One region of the Burkholderia sp. AW49-1 genome, then DNA from elsewhere that is predicted to be linked to it. Evidence: predicted binding sites of a transcription regulator. Region 1 holds the regulator's gene; the other holds the start of a gene.

Region 1 (7,210 bases):
GGCGACCTTGGCTTGAGCCTCCGCGAGCGCCGCGTCGGCTGCTTCGGCGGCGGGAGCAGCGCCTTGCGCCGCCTGCTTCTCGCTGCCGATGTCTTCGGCCGATTGGGTAGCCGGGTTCTCTTGCGTGTTTTCCATGTCGCTGAAAGTCGATTAGAGGTTGAAGCCAAATCGGCAACCGCCGGACCGTATGCCGGCGGCACCGCACATTGTTGGTGCAAATAAGGGCGAAAACTGCGATTTCAAGAGGGTTATTCGCCGGCATTCGCCAATACCGCGAAACAACCGCGCTGCGCGTCGCCCGATTGCGCGCATTTGTCGCCAGATTGGACGAAACGGCCTGTAACAACGCTTACCAGGCAAGTACTAGCTCGCCACAGGGGGCTGCACTACACTCCACTCAAGCGTCGAGAAAGCGCGTTTACCCTAGCTTACCGTCGCCTGACATCCACCTGGCGCTGCATTCACCGTCCCATCGAGGCGAGTACCGTGAAACTGACCTTTGCCATATCGGTGGTCGCGCTGGTACTGATTGCCGGCACCACCACCATCTGCCTGTCCGGGGCCGTGACCGACCGCACGACCGAATACGGAAGCGCGCGGGCGACGTTCGATCAGATGTTCAGCTCCCACCAGAAAATCTGTCGATGATGCGCCGGTCGCGCTTGGTCGGCCGGCCGTGCAGTTCCGCCGCCGGCTCGCGATACGTGCGGCGCCGCTCCAGTTCGGCGAGCCGCGCGACGCGCCCCGCTTCCGTTTCCTCGTAAAGCGTTTGCGCGATGCTCGCGGGCCCGCGCACGTCGCAAATACCCAGCACGGCAATGTGCCAGACGACACCGTCGATCGCAATCTCGACCTCGTCGCCGACGCGCACGTCCTTCGCCGGCTTGACCGCCGCGCCACCGATCTTCACGTGGCCCTTGTCGACCGCGTCGGACGCGAGCGAGCGCGTCTTGAAGAAGCGCGCTGCCCACAGCCATTTGTCGATGCGCAGCTTCGCGCTGGGTTCCGTCGAAATCTTGTAATTCATCGCGTTCAACTCACCGTTTCGGGCTGTGCGGCCTTCACCGGCCAGCCCTGCAGATTCTCGGCGACGATTTCGCCCACCGCGCCGATCCACGCGGGCGCGCCGTTCAGGCACGGAATCCGGTGGAAGGCCTGGCCGCCGCCCGCGATGAACTCGTCACGCACCTCCATCCCGATCTCCTCGATCGTCTCCAGACAATCGGCCGTAAAACCAGGACAGAACACGTCGGCCCGCCGCACGCCGGCCTCACCGAGTTCGCGCAGCGTCGGCGCCGTATACGGCTGCAGCCACTCCGCCTTGCCGAAGCGCGACTGGAACGTCACGCGGCACTCGAGTGTCGACAGCCCGAGCGCGGCCATCAGCAGCGCGCCCGTCTGCTGGCACTGGTCATGATAGGGGTCGCCCAGGTCGAGCGTGCGTTTCGGCACCCCGTGAAAGCTCAGCACGAGCTTGTCGCCGGCCGCGAAGTCGGGCCGGCCGTGCTGCGCCCAGTATTGGCGCACCTGCTCGGCAAGCGCGTGGATGTAGGCCGGGTGGTCGGCATATTGCCGCACCGTGCGCACTTCCGGCTGGTTACGCATCCGCGCGAGCGCGGCGAACGCGGCATCGAACGCGGTCGCGGTGGTGGACGCCGAATATTGCGGATACATGGGCATCAGGAGCACTCGCTCGACGCCCGCGCGCTTGAACTGCGCGAGTGCCTGCGCAATGCCCGGACTGCCGTAGCGCATCGCGTAGTCGACCGTCACCTGGTAGTCGTTCGATGCGAGCAGGTGGCGCACGCCTTCGGTCTGGCGCTCGGTGTACACGCGCAGCGGCGAGCCCTCGGGCATCCAGACGGCCGCGTATTTCTTCGCGGACGCGCGGCCGCGCAGCGGCAGGATCAGCGTGCGCAGCAGCACCTGCCAGACGACCTGCGGGATTTCGACGACGCGGGGATCCGACAGGAATTCGGCCAGATAGCGCCGCACCGCGCGTGGCGTCGGGGCGTCGGGCGTGCCGAGATTGATCAGCAGCACGCCGATGCGATGGGCGGCCGCAATGCTCGAAGGCGGCTCAAGATCGAAACGCATGGGCAGGAACGTGCTCGGGGCACGCAGTCGAACGGCCTTCAATTATAGCGGGCCGCCTCGCTCCGGTCGGCTGGCCGTTCGGCCGACTGGCGACGCACGGAGCGTCGCGGCACGATGGCGGAACGGTAACAGCTCGGGTTACTGCTGGCTCAGCGTGAGCGACAGCAGCCGCGCGGTGATGTCGACGATCGGGATCACGCGGTTGTACGCCATGCGGGTCGGGCCGATCACGCCGAGCGTGCCGACGATCTGGCCGTTCACCTCGTAGGGCGCGGTCACGACGCTCATTTCCTCGATCGGCACCAGCGTCGATTCGCCGCCGATGAAGATCTGCACGCCCTGGGCGTGGCTCGACACGTCGAGCAATTGCAGGAGGCCCGTTTTTTGATCGAACACGTCGAACAGCTTGCGCAGCCGCGCCATGTCGGACGACAGATCCGCCACTTCGAGCAGGTTGCGCTCGCCGGAAATGAGCACGGTGTCCTCGGTGTCGGGCACCTCGGTGCTGGCCGTCACGGCCGCATGCATCAGCGTGGTCATGTCGCCGCGCAGCTGGTCGATCTCGTCACGCAGGCGGCGGCGCACCTCGTCGAACGACAGCCCGGCGAAATGCGCATTGATGTAGTTGGACGCCTCGGTGAGCTGCGACGGCGAATAGTCGCGCGGCGTCGCGAGCATCCGGTTCTGCACGTCGCCCTCGGGCGTGACGATGATCAGCAGGATGCGCTTGTCCGACAGCCGCATGAACTCGATCTGCTTGAACACGTGGCTGCGGCGCGGCGTCAGCACGACACCCGCGAACTGCGACAGGTTGGACAGCACGCTCGCCGCGGCGGCCACCACCCGCTGCTGCGGTTCGCCGGCCTGCAGCGTGTTCTGCACCTGGCGCGCGACGGCCTCGGCATCGATCGGCGCCTCGACCGTCAGCATCGTGTCGACGAACAGGCGATAGCCGCGCGGCGTCGGCACGCGGCCGGCCGACGTGTGCGGGCTCGACACGAGGCCGAGCTCCTCCAGGTCGGACATCACGTTGCGGATCGTTGCCGGGCTCAGCTCGAGCCCCGAGTAACGGGACAACGTGCGCGAGCCGACCGGCTGACCGTCGGCGATATACCGTTCGATCAGGGTTTTCAGGAGGGTTCGTGCGCGAGGATCTAGCATGGTGGAAAATTTTAGCGCAACCGCGCGAGCACGGCGAGTGGCCGCGGCCACTGTCGCGCGGGCTGACCGATCCGGCCCCGTCTTCACACAGCCGGTTCTTTTCGTCAACGAGCTATGGTGTAATGCCGGCATGAAAACCGGTAATCAGTTCAATACTGTCGCGCTCGTGGGCCGGAGCAACACGCCCGGCATCGCCGAGCCGCTCGCCACGCTGGCTGGCTGCATCGCGAAGCTCGGCTTCGAGGTCGTGTTCGAAGCCGAAACCGCGCGCGAGATCGGCATCTCCGGATATCCGGCGCTCACCCCGGCGGAAATCGGCGCGCGCGCGGACGTGGCAGTCGTGCTCGGCGGCGACGGCACGATGCTCGGCATCGGCCGCCAGCTCGCGCCGTACAAGACACCGCTGATCGGGATCAACCACGGGCGGCTCGGCTTCATCACGGACATCGCGGCGGCCGACATGCAGGCGCGCGTCCCGGTGATCCTGTCGGGCAAGTTCGAGCGCGAAGAGCGCTCGCTGCTCGAGGCCCGGATCGTGCGCGACGGCGAACCGATCTACCATGCACTCGCGTTCAACGACGTCGTCGTGAACCGCAGCGGCTTTTCCGGGATGGTAGAGCTGCGCGCGTCGGTCGACGGCCGGTACATGTACAACCAGCGTTCGGACGGCCTGATCGTCGCCACGCCGACCGGCTCGACCGCGTACGCGCTGTCGTCGGCCGGGCCGATCCTGCACCCGCAACTCCAGGGCATCGTGCTCGTGCCGATCGCGCCGCATGCGCTGTCGAACCGGCCGATCGTGCTGCCCGACGATTCGAAGATCGCGATCCAGATCGTCGGCGGCCGCGACGTCAACGTGAACTTCGACATGCAGTCGTTTACCGCGCTGGAGCTGAACGACACGATCGAGGTGCGCCGCTCGAAGCACACGGTGCCGTTCCTGCATCCGGTCGGCTACAGCTATTACGCGACGCTGCGCAAGAAGCTGCACTGGAACGAACACGCATCGAACGAAGACGACAAGGCGTCCTGACGCACCCGAGCCCGACACCATGCTTCGCCACCTCTCGATTCGCGACTTCGTCATCGTCGCCGCGCTCGATCTCGAATTCGACAGCGGCTTCACCGTCTTTTCCGGCGAAACCGGCGCCGGCAAATCGATCCTGATCGACGCCCTCGCCCTCGCGCTCGGCGAACGCGCCGACGCGAGCGTCGTGCGCGCCGGCTGCGGCCGCGCCGACATCACCGCCGAATTCACGCCGCACGACCGCGTCGCGCGCTGGCTCGACGAACACGCGTTCGACGCCGAGGACACCGTGATGCTGCGCCGCGTGATCGACGCGAACGGCCGCTCGCGCGCGTTCATCAACGGCACCAGCGCGACGCTCGCGCAGCTGCGCGAGCTCGGCGAGATGCTGGTCGACATCCACGGCCAGCACGCGCACCAGTTGCTGATGCGTCCCGATGCGCAGCGCGAGCTGTTCGACACGCACGCGGGGCTCGTCGCCGATGCCGCGAACGTCGCACGCGCGTGGCGCGTCTGGCGCGACGCGACGCAGGCGATCGACGCCGCGAAGGCGCACGAGCGCGAACTGCAGCTCGAACGCGAGAAGCTCGCATGGCAGCTCGCCGAGCTCGACAAGCTCGCACCGCAACCGGGCGAATGGGACGAAGTCGGCAGCGAGCACAAGCGCCTGTCGCATTCGGCGAACCTGATCGCCGGCGTGCAGGGTGCGCTCAACGCGTTGTCCGAGGCCGACGACGCGATGCTCCCGCAGCTCGGCGCGATCGTGTCGAAGCTGCGCAGCCTGGCCGACTACGACACGGGGCTCGGCGACGCGCTCGCATCGCTCGAACCTGCCGAGATCCAGCTGCAGGAAGCCGTCTATTCGCTGTCGCACTACGCGCAGCGCCTCGATCTCGACCCGGCCCGGCTCGCGCAGGTCGAAACGCGCCTGGACGCGCTGCACTCGACCGCCCGCAAGTTCCGGCTACCGCCCGACACGCTGCACGAGGAACATGCGGCACGCCGCGCGCAGCTCGCCGCGCTTGACGCAGCCGCCGATCTCGGCGCGCTCGAAGCCGCGCAGGCCAAGGCATGGGAAGCCTATCTCACCGACGCGAAACACCTGTCGAAGGCGCGCGCGCAGGCAGCGAAGGCGCTCGGCACGGCCGTCACGGCCGGCATGCAGGAACTGTCGATGGCGGGCGGCAGCTTCGAAGTCGCGCTCGTGCCGCTCGCCGACGGCGGCCCGCACGGGCTCGAGCAGGTCGAATTCCGGGTCGCGGGACACCCCGGCGTGCCGCTGCGGCCGCTCGCGAAAGTCGCGTCGGGCGGCGAACTCGCACGGATCAGCCTTGCGCTCGCTGTGATCGCGAGCGCCGCCAGCCCGACACCGACGCTGATTTTCGACGAAGTCGACACGGGCATCGGCGGCGGCGTCGCCGAGGTGGTCGGCCGCCTGCTGCATCAGCTCGGGCGTGACCGCCAGGTACTGTGCGTGACGCACCTGCCGCAGGTCGCCGCGCGCGGCGACCATCACTTCCAGGTCGCGAAGGGTGCCGACGACCGCGGCGGCACCGTCTCGTCGGTCGTCCCGCTCGACAAGGCGAGCCGGGTCGAGGAAGTCGCCCGCATGCTCGGTGGGCTCGAGATCACCGCGACGACGCGCAAGCACGCTAAGGAAATGCTGGCGGCTTGACGCGGGCACCCGCCCCCGAACGCGAAAAGACCGGCGCATGCGCCGGTCTTGTTTCATCGGCAGCAGCGGCGGCCCGATCACGCCCGCCCTGCCCGGTGATTCGAACGCTCGATTCGAACGCCCGACTCAAACACCCGTTTCGACCGCGCCGAACACCCGCTCCCACAACGCCGTCACGGCCGCCCGCTCGTCGGCCACCAGCGCCGGATCAACCCGCGCCTTTTCCATCCCGTCGAGCCGCAGCTTGTGCTGCAGCTTCCGGTACTTGCGGTACGCGGCGCCGACACGTTCGGCTTCGTCCTCGCCCATCAGCCCGAACCGGGCGACTTCGCGCAGCAGTGCGATATTGCCGGTGTTGCGGATCAGCTCGGCATCGCTCGACGCATGCAGCAGCACCCAGTACTGGACGATGAACTCGATATCGACCATCCCGCCGCGATCGTGCTTCAGGTCGAACAGCTCGGTCTGGTTCGGGTGGCCGGCGAACACCTTGCCGCGCATGTCGACGATCTCCTTCGCGAGCACCGCCCCGTCACGCGGCGTCGTCAGCACCTGCCGGCGGATCGTCTCGAAGTCCGCGCCGATCTGCGCGTCGCCCGCGCTATAGCGGGCACGCGTCAGCGCCTGATGCTCCCACACCCACGCGGTGTTCGCGGCGTCGCCCTCGCGCAACTGGTAGCGGCGGAACGCGTCGAGATCGGTCACGAGCAGTCCGGCCTCGCCGTTCGGCCGCAGCCGCAGGTCGATGTCGAACAGCGCGCCCGCGCCGGTCGCGGTCGTGAGCCACGTGATCAGCCGGCGCGTAAACGTCGTGTAGACGTCCGCCGAGCGCTCGTCGGGGTCGTCGTACAGGAAGATCAGGTCGAGATCCGATGCGTAGCCGAGCTCCTTGCCGCCGAGCTTGCCGTACGCGATCACCGCGAACTTCGGCACGTCGCGGTGGCGCTTCGCGAGTTGCGACCAGACCACCTCGATCGTCACGTCGAGCACCGCGTCGGCGAGTTCCGACAGACGATCGCTCACGTGCTCGACCGACAGCTGGCCCGCCAGATCGATCAGCAGGATGCGGAACACCTCCGCGTGCTGCGCATGCCGCAGCAGGTCCATCTGCTGCTCGGGGCCGTCGGCGGCTGCCAGGCGCGCACGCAATGCGTCCTTGAACGCGGGCCAGTCGAACGGGCTCGCGATCGCTTCGTCGTCGAGCAGTTCGTCGAGCAGTTGTGGGTGGCGGATCAGGTAGCCGCCGCCCC
Region 2 (7,210 bases), on a different contig from region 1:
ATCGGGACGTCTTCCCAGCGCGTGCCCGGGGCGATGCCCTCTTCGGGCAGCCCGGCTTCTTCGTCATAAATCCAGCCACAAATCAGGCACATCCAGCTCTTGTATTCCATCTTAAGCCGCGTCGGGGAAAAGTCGGTAAATTCGGGAGCCATGATGGTACCGTGTCGGGGCCGGACTGCCTAGCAATCGCACTGGAGTCCGACGACTACGTTGCGCTGCGCTAAAAATTCCGTCGTGCGGGCCGGATTCCGCCGCATAATGGCTGAAAAGTGCGGCCTGCCGGGCAACACGGGGCCCAAACGCCCGATTCGCCTCGCCGTCCGCAGCTCTGTCGCTTCCCCGTTTTTTTCTTGCCCCATTTTTACATGTCCAGCAACGCCCCTCCGATCGTCCTCACCTTCGGCCTGTCCGATCCCACCGGCGGCTCCGGCCTCCAAGCCGATCTGATGACCCTGGCGAGCATGGGCTGTCATGGCGTGTCCGTCCTGACGGGCTACACCGTGCGCGACTCCGCCGCCTGCGACGAAGTGACCGGTCTCGATCCCGATGTCGTCGCCGCCCAGGCGCGCATGCTGCTCGAGGACATGCCGGTCGCCGCGTTCAAGATCGGCGCCGCGACGCGCGCGGAAGTCGTGAGCGCGATCGCGGAAGTGGTCGCCGACTACGACGGCGTGCCGCTCGTGCTCGCACCGGACTTCACGCTCGACGACGAGCACGTGCTCGCCGCCGACGACCTGCGCGAATCGATCGCCGACCTGCTCGCGCCGCAGACGACGCTGCTGGTCGCCGACCACGCGACGCTGATCGCGCTCGCGCAGCCGGACGGCGATGCCGAGGCGCCGAATCTCGACGCGGCCGTGTCGCACCTGCTGTCGCAGGGCTGCGAATACATCCTGTCGTCGGAAACGGGCTCGCACCGGCTCGTCAACACGCTGTACGGCGAGGAAGGCCAGCTTCGCGAAGACATGTGGGATCGCTCGCCGCATCGGCTGATGGGCATCACCGACACGCTCGGCGCGGCGATCGCGGCACTGCTCGCGAACGGTCAGGAGCCGCCCGAAGCGGTGCGCGAGGCGCAGGAATACCTGTACCAGGCCGTCCGCGACGCGTTCCGGCCCGGCATGGGCGCGTACCTGCCCGACCGGTTCTTCTGGGCGCGCAGCAACGATGAAACGGACACGCCGCGGGCCGTGAAGGCCGATTCGGCGCCGAGGACGTCGCACCGACATTGAGACGACTGACGTAGCGCACGGCTGTCCCCATACGTCGCAATCGTGATCGATTGGCTTCGGGGACGGGATATCGTCACCAATGGGCCTCTCGGACACTGACTGAGTCAGAACCGTATAAGCGGGTCACGCTCACCAGAACTGCGGCTAAGTTTTCAGCCTAGCGACGCGCTGCGATGTATTCGCGATACCGCGATGCGGTTGGATCGCGCTTACAGCGCCGACTCCGGGTATCGAAATTCATGCGAGTGGTATATTCGCGCTTTAAAGCACCGCGACCATAACAACATGACACTAATAAAGAAAAGCGAAAAAATCGTATTTGCGAACCAGCTACGAGGCCTGGCCGTGATGTCAGTCGTCATCGCTCACTATCTCGGCGTTTACTGGTTCGGTCGTGACGTTGTCGCTCACACGATCGGTGCACCGGTGGCGGAAGGCGGTGCGCCGCGTATCTTCCCATATATTTTCGTCGCGCCTACGTTCAATTATGGTCCGTTCGGCGTCGCGGTCTTTTTCCTGATCAGCGGCTTCGTCATCCCATTCTCCCTAGAGAAGCTGGGAAGAATGAAATTTCTTGCAGCGCGGCTGTTCAGAATTTTTCCAACGTACTGGACGGCCACCTTGCTCACATTGGCCGCCATCCATCTGTCGACGGAACATTGGGGAAGCAAGTTCTACATCACCCCGAATCAGATAACGTGGAATCTGCTGCTGCTCCACGAGCAGATGAACGTCCCGAGCATCGATATGGTCAATTGGACACTGTGTATCGAGGTGCTGTTCTACGTCGCGGCCTTGCTCATGTGGCCATTCATCAAACGTGCATCGGCCCTTGCATTGGTGAACTTCTCGCTTGTCGTTATGGCTCTCGTCACGTGGTGGCCCGAGTCGTGGGACACAGTCCATGTAGGTTCTACGCCAGTAATGCTCGTCTTTTTCAAGTACCAACTCATGATGGTCAGCTTCTTGTTCATCGGAACCTTGTTCAATTTCCGATTGAATCAGCGTATCTCGACCACCACCTTATTTGGCTCGGCCGTTGCGATCTTCATTGCGTTCCTAGCGTCGTGGCCGCATACGTCCTTGGCCGGCCAGTTTTGGGCGACACCGGTCAACTACTTCTATGCCCTGGTGGTTTTTTCGTTCTGCTTCCTGCTTCGAGACCGCTTTAGGCCACTGAAGATTGTCGATTTTTTTGCCGACATCAGCTATCCGCTTTATCTCGTGCATGCGGTGACCGGCTACGCAATCATCCGCCTTTTAATGGCATACCATTTCAGGTACTACCAGGCGGCCGCTATCGCTCTCACGTTTGCGGTTGGAGTTGCCTATGTCCTGCACCGGATCGTGGAAATGCCCACAGCGAATATCTGGAAGGTGAGGAAGCGCGCACCAAACCAAGATAGGCCAGCAGAAGCAGCATAAGAATGACAATAGCCCTGCAAGCACAAGATCTGTCACTGAATAGCGCGGCTGCAATGGGCAGAGCTTGTCCGTTTGAGCCGCGGTATCGCTCAAAAACCAGCCGCCGCTGAGCACACCACGACATCCAACTCCCTGAGCCATCCGGTGCCACTTTTCCAATCGGCCCGCCGACTGAACCGGGATACCGATTCTTGCCCTCAGATGGCTGCGCGCGATGCAGTGTCTGACCTGCGTCGAAATCATGCTCCAGTTGCCCGCTGACCGGCCGGGTCTCGCAACCATCGAACGCATAAAAAAAGACCCGCATCGCTGCGGGTCTTTTCCTTTGGGTAGAACGCGCATCGCTGCGCGCCCCGGACGCCATCGACCGAAGTCGATTACATGTCCATGCCCATGCCGCCCATGCCGCCCGGCATGCCGCCCGGCATCGGTGCGTCTTCCTTCGGCAGTTCTGCGACAGCTGCGTCCGTCGTCAGCAGCAGGCCTGCAACCGACGCTGCGTTCTGCAGTGCGGTGCGCGTGACCTTGGTCGGGTCGACGACGCCGGCTTCAACCATGTCGACGTACTCGCCCGTTGCTGCGTTGTAGCCGTAGTTGCCCGTGCCTGCAGCAACTGCCGCCACCACGACGCTCGCTTCTTCGCCACCGTTCGTGACGATCTGGCGCAGCGGCTCTTCCATTGCGCGCAGCACGATCTTGATGCCGGCGTTCTGGTCGGCGTTCGCGCCGGTCAGGCCTGCGATCGCGGTGCGAGCGCGGATCAGCGCAACGCCGCCGCCTGCCACGATGCCTTCTTCCACAGCTGCGCGCGTTGCGTGCAGTGCGTCTTCGACACGTGCCTTCTTTTCCTTCATTTCGACTTCGGTCGCAGCACCGACCTTGATCACTGCCACGCCGCCGGCCAGCTTGGCCACGCGCTCTTGCAGCTTTTCACGGTCGTAGTCCGACGTCGCTTCTTCGATTTGCGTGCGAACTTGCTTGACGCGCGCTTCGATGTTCACGGCTTCGCCTGCGCCGTCGATGATCGTCGTGTTTTCCTTGCCCACTTCGATGCGCTTCGCCTGGCCCAGTTCTGCCAGCGTTGCCTTCTCGAGCGTCAGGCCGGTTTCTTCCGCGACGACTTGACCGCCGGTCAGGATCGCGATGTCTTCCAGCATGGCCTTGCGGCGATCGCCGAAGCCCGGCGCCTTGACCGCAACGGTCTTCAGGATGCCGCGGATGTTGTTGACGACCAGCGTTGCGAGCGCTTCGCCTTCGACGTCTTCAGCGATGATCAGCAGCGGACGGCCAGCCTTCGCGACTTGCTCGAGCACCGGCAGCAGATCACGGATGTTCGACACCTTCTTGTCGTGCAGCAGCACGAACGGGTTGTCGAGGACGGCGACTTGCTTGTCCGGGTTGTTGATGAAGTACGGCGACAGGTAGCCGCGGTCGAACTGCATGCCTTCGACGACGTCGAGTTCGTCGGCGAGCGACTTGCCGTCTTCGACGGTGATCACGCCTTCCTTGCCGACCTTGTCCATTGCTTCAGCGATGCGATCGCCGATCGACGTGTCGCTGTTCGCCGAGATCGAGCCGACCTGTGCGATTTCCTTGTTCGTCGTGCATGGCTTGCTGATCTTCTTCAGCTCTTCGACAGCCGCTGCGACTGCCTTGTCGATGCCGCGCTTCAGGTCCATCGGGTTCATGCCCGATGCGACGTACTTCATGCCTTCGCGAACGATCGATTGCGCGAGGACGGTTGCCGTCGTCGTGCCGTCGCCTGCGTTGTCGCTGGTCTTGGAAGCCACTTCCTTGACCATTTGCGCGCCCATGTTCTGGAGCTTGTCCTTCAGCTCGATTTCCTTCGCGACCGACACACCGTCCTTGGTGACCGTCGGGCCGCCGAAGCTGCGCTCGAGCACGACGTTGCGGCCCTTCGGACCCAGCGTGACCTTGACTGCGTTGGCGAGAATGTTCACGCCTTCGACCATCTTCGAACGGGCGGAATCGCCGAATACGACGTCTTTAGCTGCCATCTTCTAACTCCTTGAATTCTTGGGAATATGTGCCGTCAGTGGACGCTTACTTGGCGTTGACCACGGCCATGATGTCTTCTTCACGCATGACCAGCAGTTCCTGGCCGTCGACCTTGACGGTCTGGCCAGCGTACTTGCCGAACAGCACGCGATCGCCGACCTTCACGTCGAGCGCGATCGGCGCGCCCTTGTCGTCGCGCTTGCCCGGGCCGATGGCCAGGACTTCGCCTTGATCCGGCTTCTCAGCTGCTGCGTCGGGGATCACGATGCCCGAGGCGGTCTTGGTTTCCTGATCCAGGCGCTTGACGATCACGCGATCGTGCAAAGGACGAAGGTTCATATTCACTCCTCTCTTGACTGAGATTGAAGAACGCTTAGGGAATCTGCCCGGCGGGTCGCCCGGCAGAGAATTGTTAGCACTCTCGTGCAGCGAGTGCTAATTATATGGACGGGTTTTGACAAATTCAAGAAGGGGAACCGGAGGTTTTTTCGTGCAGGGCGGAACGGTGAAAAAACGGGGATTGGCTGAAAAATTCCATTGAAAACAACTACATATGTGTCAGTCCCGCTGTCCGGGAGCGGGCGGGATACGGGATATCCCGACCCTCGCCCCAATTTGACAGGGGGCGAGCACCGAGTTCCCGCGGTCGTCCGGCATCGCGTGAAAATGGCTGCCCGGACGCGACAGGGGCCCAAACCGCGGCCAAGCGATCGTCACATGTCCGGGCAGCCCGCGACCGGCTGAAACGTTCGGCCGTCGGTCTCGACCATCGCACCGAGCAGCCGCGCGAGGCCTTTCGCGCCTTCGCGCATCACGACGTCGTGATTCCACGCGAACAGCGGGCGCGCGATCGGCTCCAGCCAATTCATCCAGCGCTCGCGCGTGCGGATGTGCCAGTCATAGCGCACGACGGTGCGCGCGCCGTCGCCGGCGAACGACCAGCGGCCGTCGCCCTCGATCGCGCCGCTCGCGCGGCCTTCGAGCACATGCGGCCGCTCGACGCGCAGCACGCGCATGTCGAAAGTCAGCCGGTACGGCAACGCGCCTTTCCACGTATATCGCTGCAGTGCGCCGACGCCGCGCGCGTCGCCGCGCTCGATCTCGACGGTCCGCACGGCGCTCTTCCACCAGTCCGGCCAGCGATCGACCTGGTAGATCGCGTCCCAGACGGCCGCGAGGGGCGCGTCCACGCGCCATGTCGTCGAAAACCGGTATTCCGCCATGCTGCCTCCGGCGCGAATCAGAATCGGGGTCACAAGCGCGGTCAGGGCGAGAAAAAGCGGGCGGGAAACGCGACGTCGATCTCGACGTCGTCGAGCGTGACCGTTTCGAGCGGCGCGCCGTCGTCATCAGCGAAGCTGACGACCTTCAGCGGAAAGCCGTCCTCGGTGTCCAGCCACAGACGATAGCGATGCACGCCGTCGATCACGTGCGCGGGCGCGCCCGTCACCGATACGCGCAGCGTGGTGCGCCCGCCAATGGTTTCCTTGCCTTCCGTCACGGTCGCACCGCCCTGCTGCAGCGCATGCACGTTGTGCAGCAGCACGCCGACGTCCGACCGGTCGACGCGATGGCCGCTGCGGTCGCGCAGCAGCGGATTGGACGGCGACAGCGTCAACGCGGGCAGCGCATGTTCGCCGAACGGGCGCAGTCGCACCTTGCCGTTGCCGGGGTCGTACGCGAGCACCGCGCCGTGATGCGGCGATACGAAGTCCATCCGGACGAAACCGGGTTTCAGATAGGCATAGTGGAACTCGGCATGCTCGCCGCTTCGCGCGGACGAGCGGATCGTCGCGCGGTACGAGTGAACCTGGTCGAAATGTGTCTGCGCGATGGTCACGGGATCGGCTGTCATGCTCGCTCCTATCAGGCTCGCGGCCAGCAACGCGGCGATCACGGCGCCGCCTCGACGTCGAGCACGCCTTCCATTCCGCGCTCGCGATGGCTGCGCAGGAACAGCAGCCGATGCGTGCAATAGTAGGCGAAGCGGCCAGGCGCCGTCGGCGTGAAGCGCAACGTGCGCGGCGTCGTGCCCAGCTCGGTATGCACCGCGATGCCGGCCTGCGGCGCGTCGATCTCGAAACTGTGCGGCACGACGCCCGGCTCGGCCGAGACGGTGAGTTCGACCGACACGTGCGCGCGAACGACCACGTGGCTCGGCCGAAAGAAATAGCTGCCGCCGACGATCGCCACCCGCTGCACGCCGTCGGCGTCGACCGGCACGCGCACCGGCGCATCGCCGTCCGCCCGCGCGAGCCCGGCGCCCGCCACGAGCGCCACCGCCACCGCCACCGCCACCGCCACCGCCTTCGTGTTCATCGCTGACTCCCTGCCGATGTCGCGCGCGTCACCCCTTCCATACGTCGGTCGGTCCGCCGAGCGCGCCGCATGCTTCGATCGCGAGCTCGCGCAGGCGTCGTTCGCCGGCGCGTCCGGAGAGCGCATAACCCATGCCGCGATCGGACCAGAAGTACGTATCGCGGCCGCCGGCGGACATCGCCCGGGGCGCGAAGCGCCGCGCATCGTAGGCCGTC

What was found. The regulator HrcA, encoded in region 1, represses chaperone genes, less so after heat shock. The targets are predictions, from matches to a motif close to TTAGCACTCNNNNNNNNNGAGTGCTAA.
Region 2: a site for HrcA is predicted at 5,089-5,115, ahead of groES (co-chaperone GroES). Genes of this name have one in related genera too.

What each region holds. Positions count from the first base shown of each region.
Region 1 is NZ_JBSAXF010000011.1:6,371-13,580, forward strand. Features, by position in the region: gene grpE (nucleotide exchange factor GrpE) at 1-135, opposite strand, end outside; gene ACV22W_RS18110 (hypothetical protein) at 487-648, shown strand; gene ACV22W_RS18115 (RNA-binding S4 domain-containing protein) at 620-1,027, opposite strand; gene hemH (ferrochelatase) at 1,033-2,097, opposite strand; gene hrcA (heat-inducible transcriptional repressor HrcA) at 2,236-3,258, opposite strand; gene ACV22W_RS18130 (NAD kinase) at 3,389-4,291, shown strand; gene recN (DNA repair protein RecN) at 4,311-5,960, shown strand; gene glnE (bifunctional [glutamate--ammonia ligase]-adenylyl-L-tyrosine phosphorylase/[glutamate--ammonia-ligase] adenylyltransferase) at 6,087-7,210, opposite strand, start outside.
Region 2 is NZ_JBSAXF010000009.1:198,987-206,196, forward strand. Features, by position in the region: gene ACV22W_RS16740 (rubredoxin) at 1-110, opposite strand, end outside; gene ACV22W_RS16745 (hydroxymethylpyrimidine/phosphomethylpyrimidine kinase) at 366-1,232, shown strand; gene ACV22W_RS16750 (acyltransferase family protein) at 1,425-2,657, shown strand; gene groL (chaperonin GroEL) at 3,035-4,675, opposite strand; gene groES (co-chaperone GroES) at 4,722-5,015, opposite strand; gene ACV22W_RS16765 (SRPBCC family protein) at 5,390-5,899, opposite strand; gene ACV22W_RS16770 (LolA family protein) at 5,941-6,573, opposite strand; gene ACV22W_RS16775 (quinol oxidase) at 6,570-6,995, opposite strand; gene ACV22W_RS16780 (anti-sigma factor family protein) at 7,024-7,210, opposite strand, start outside.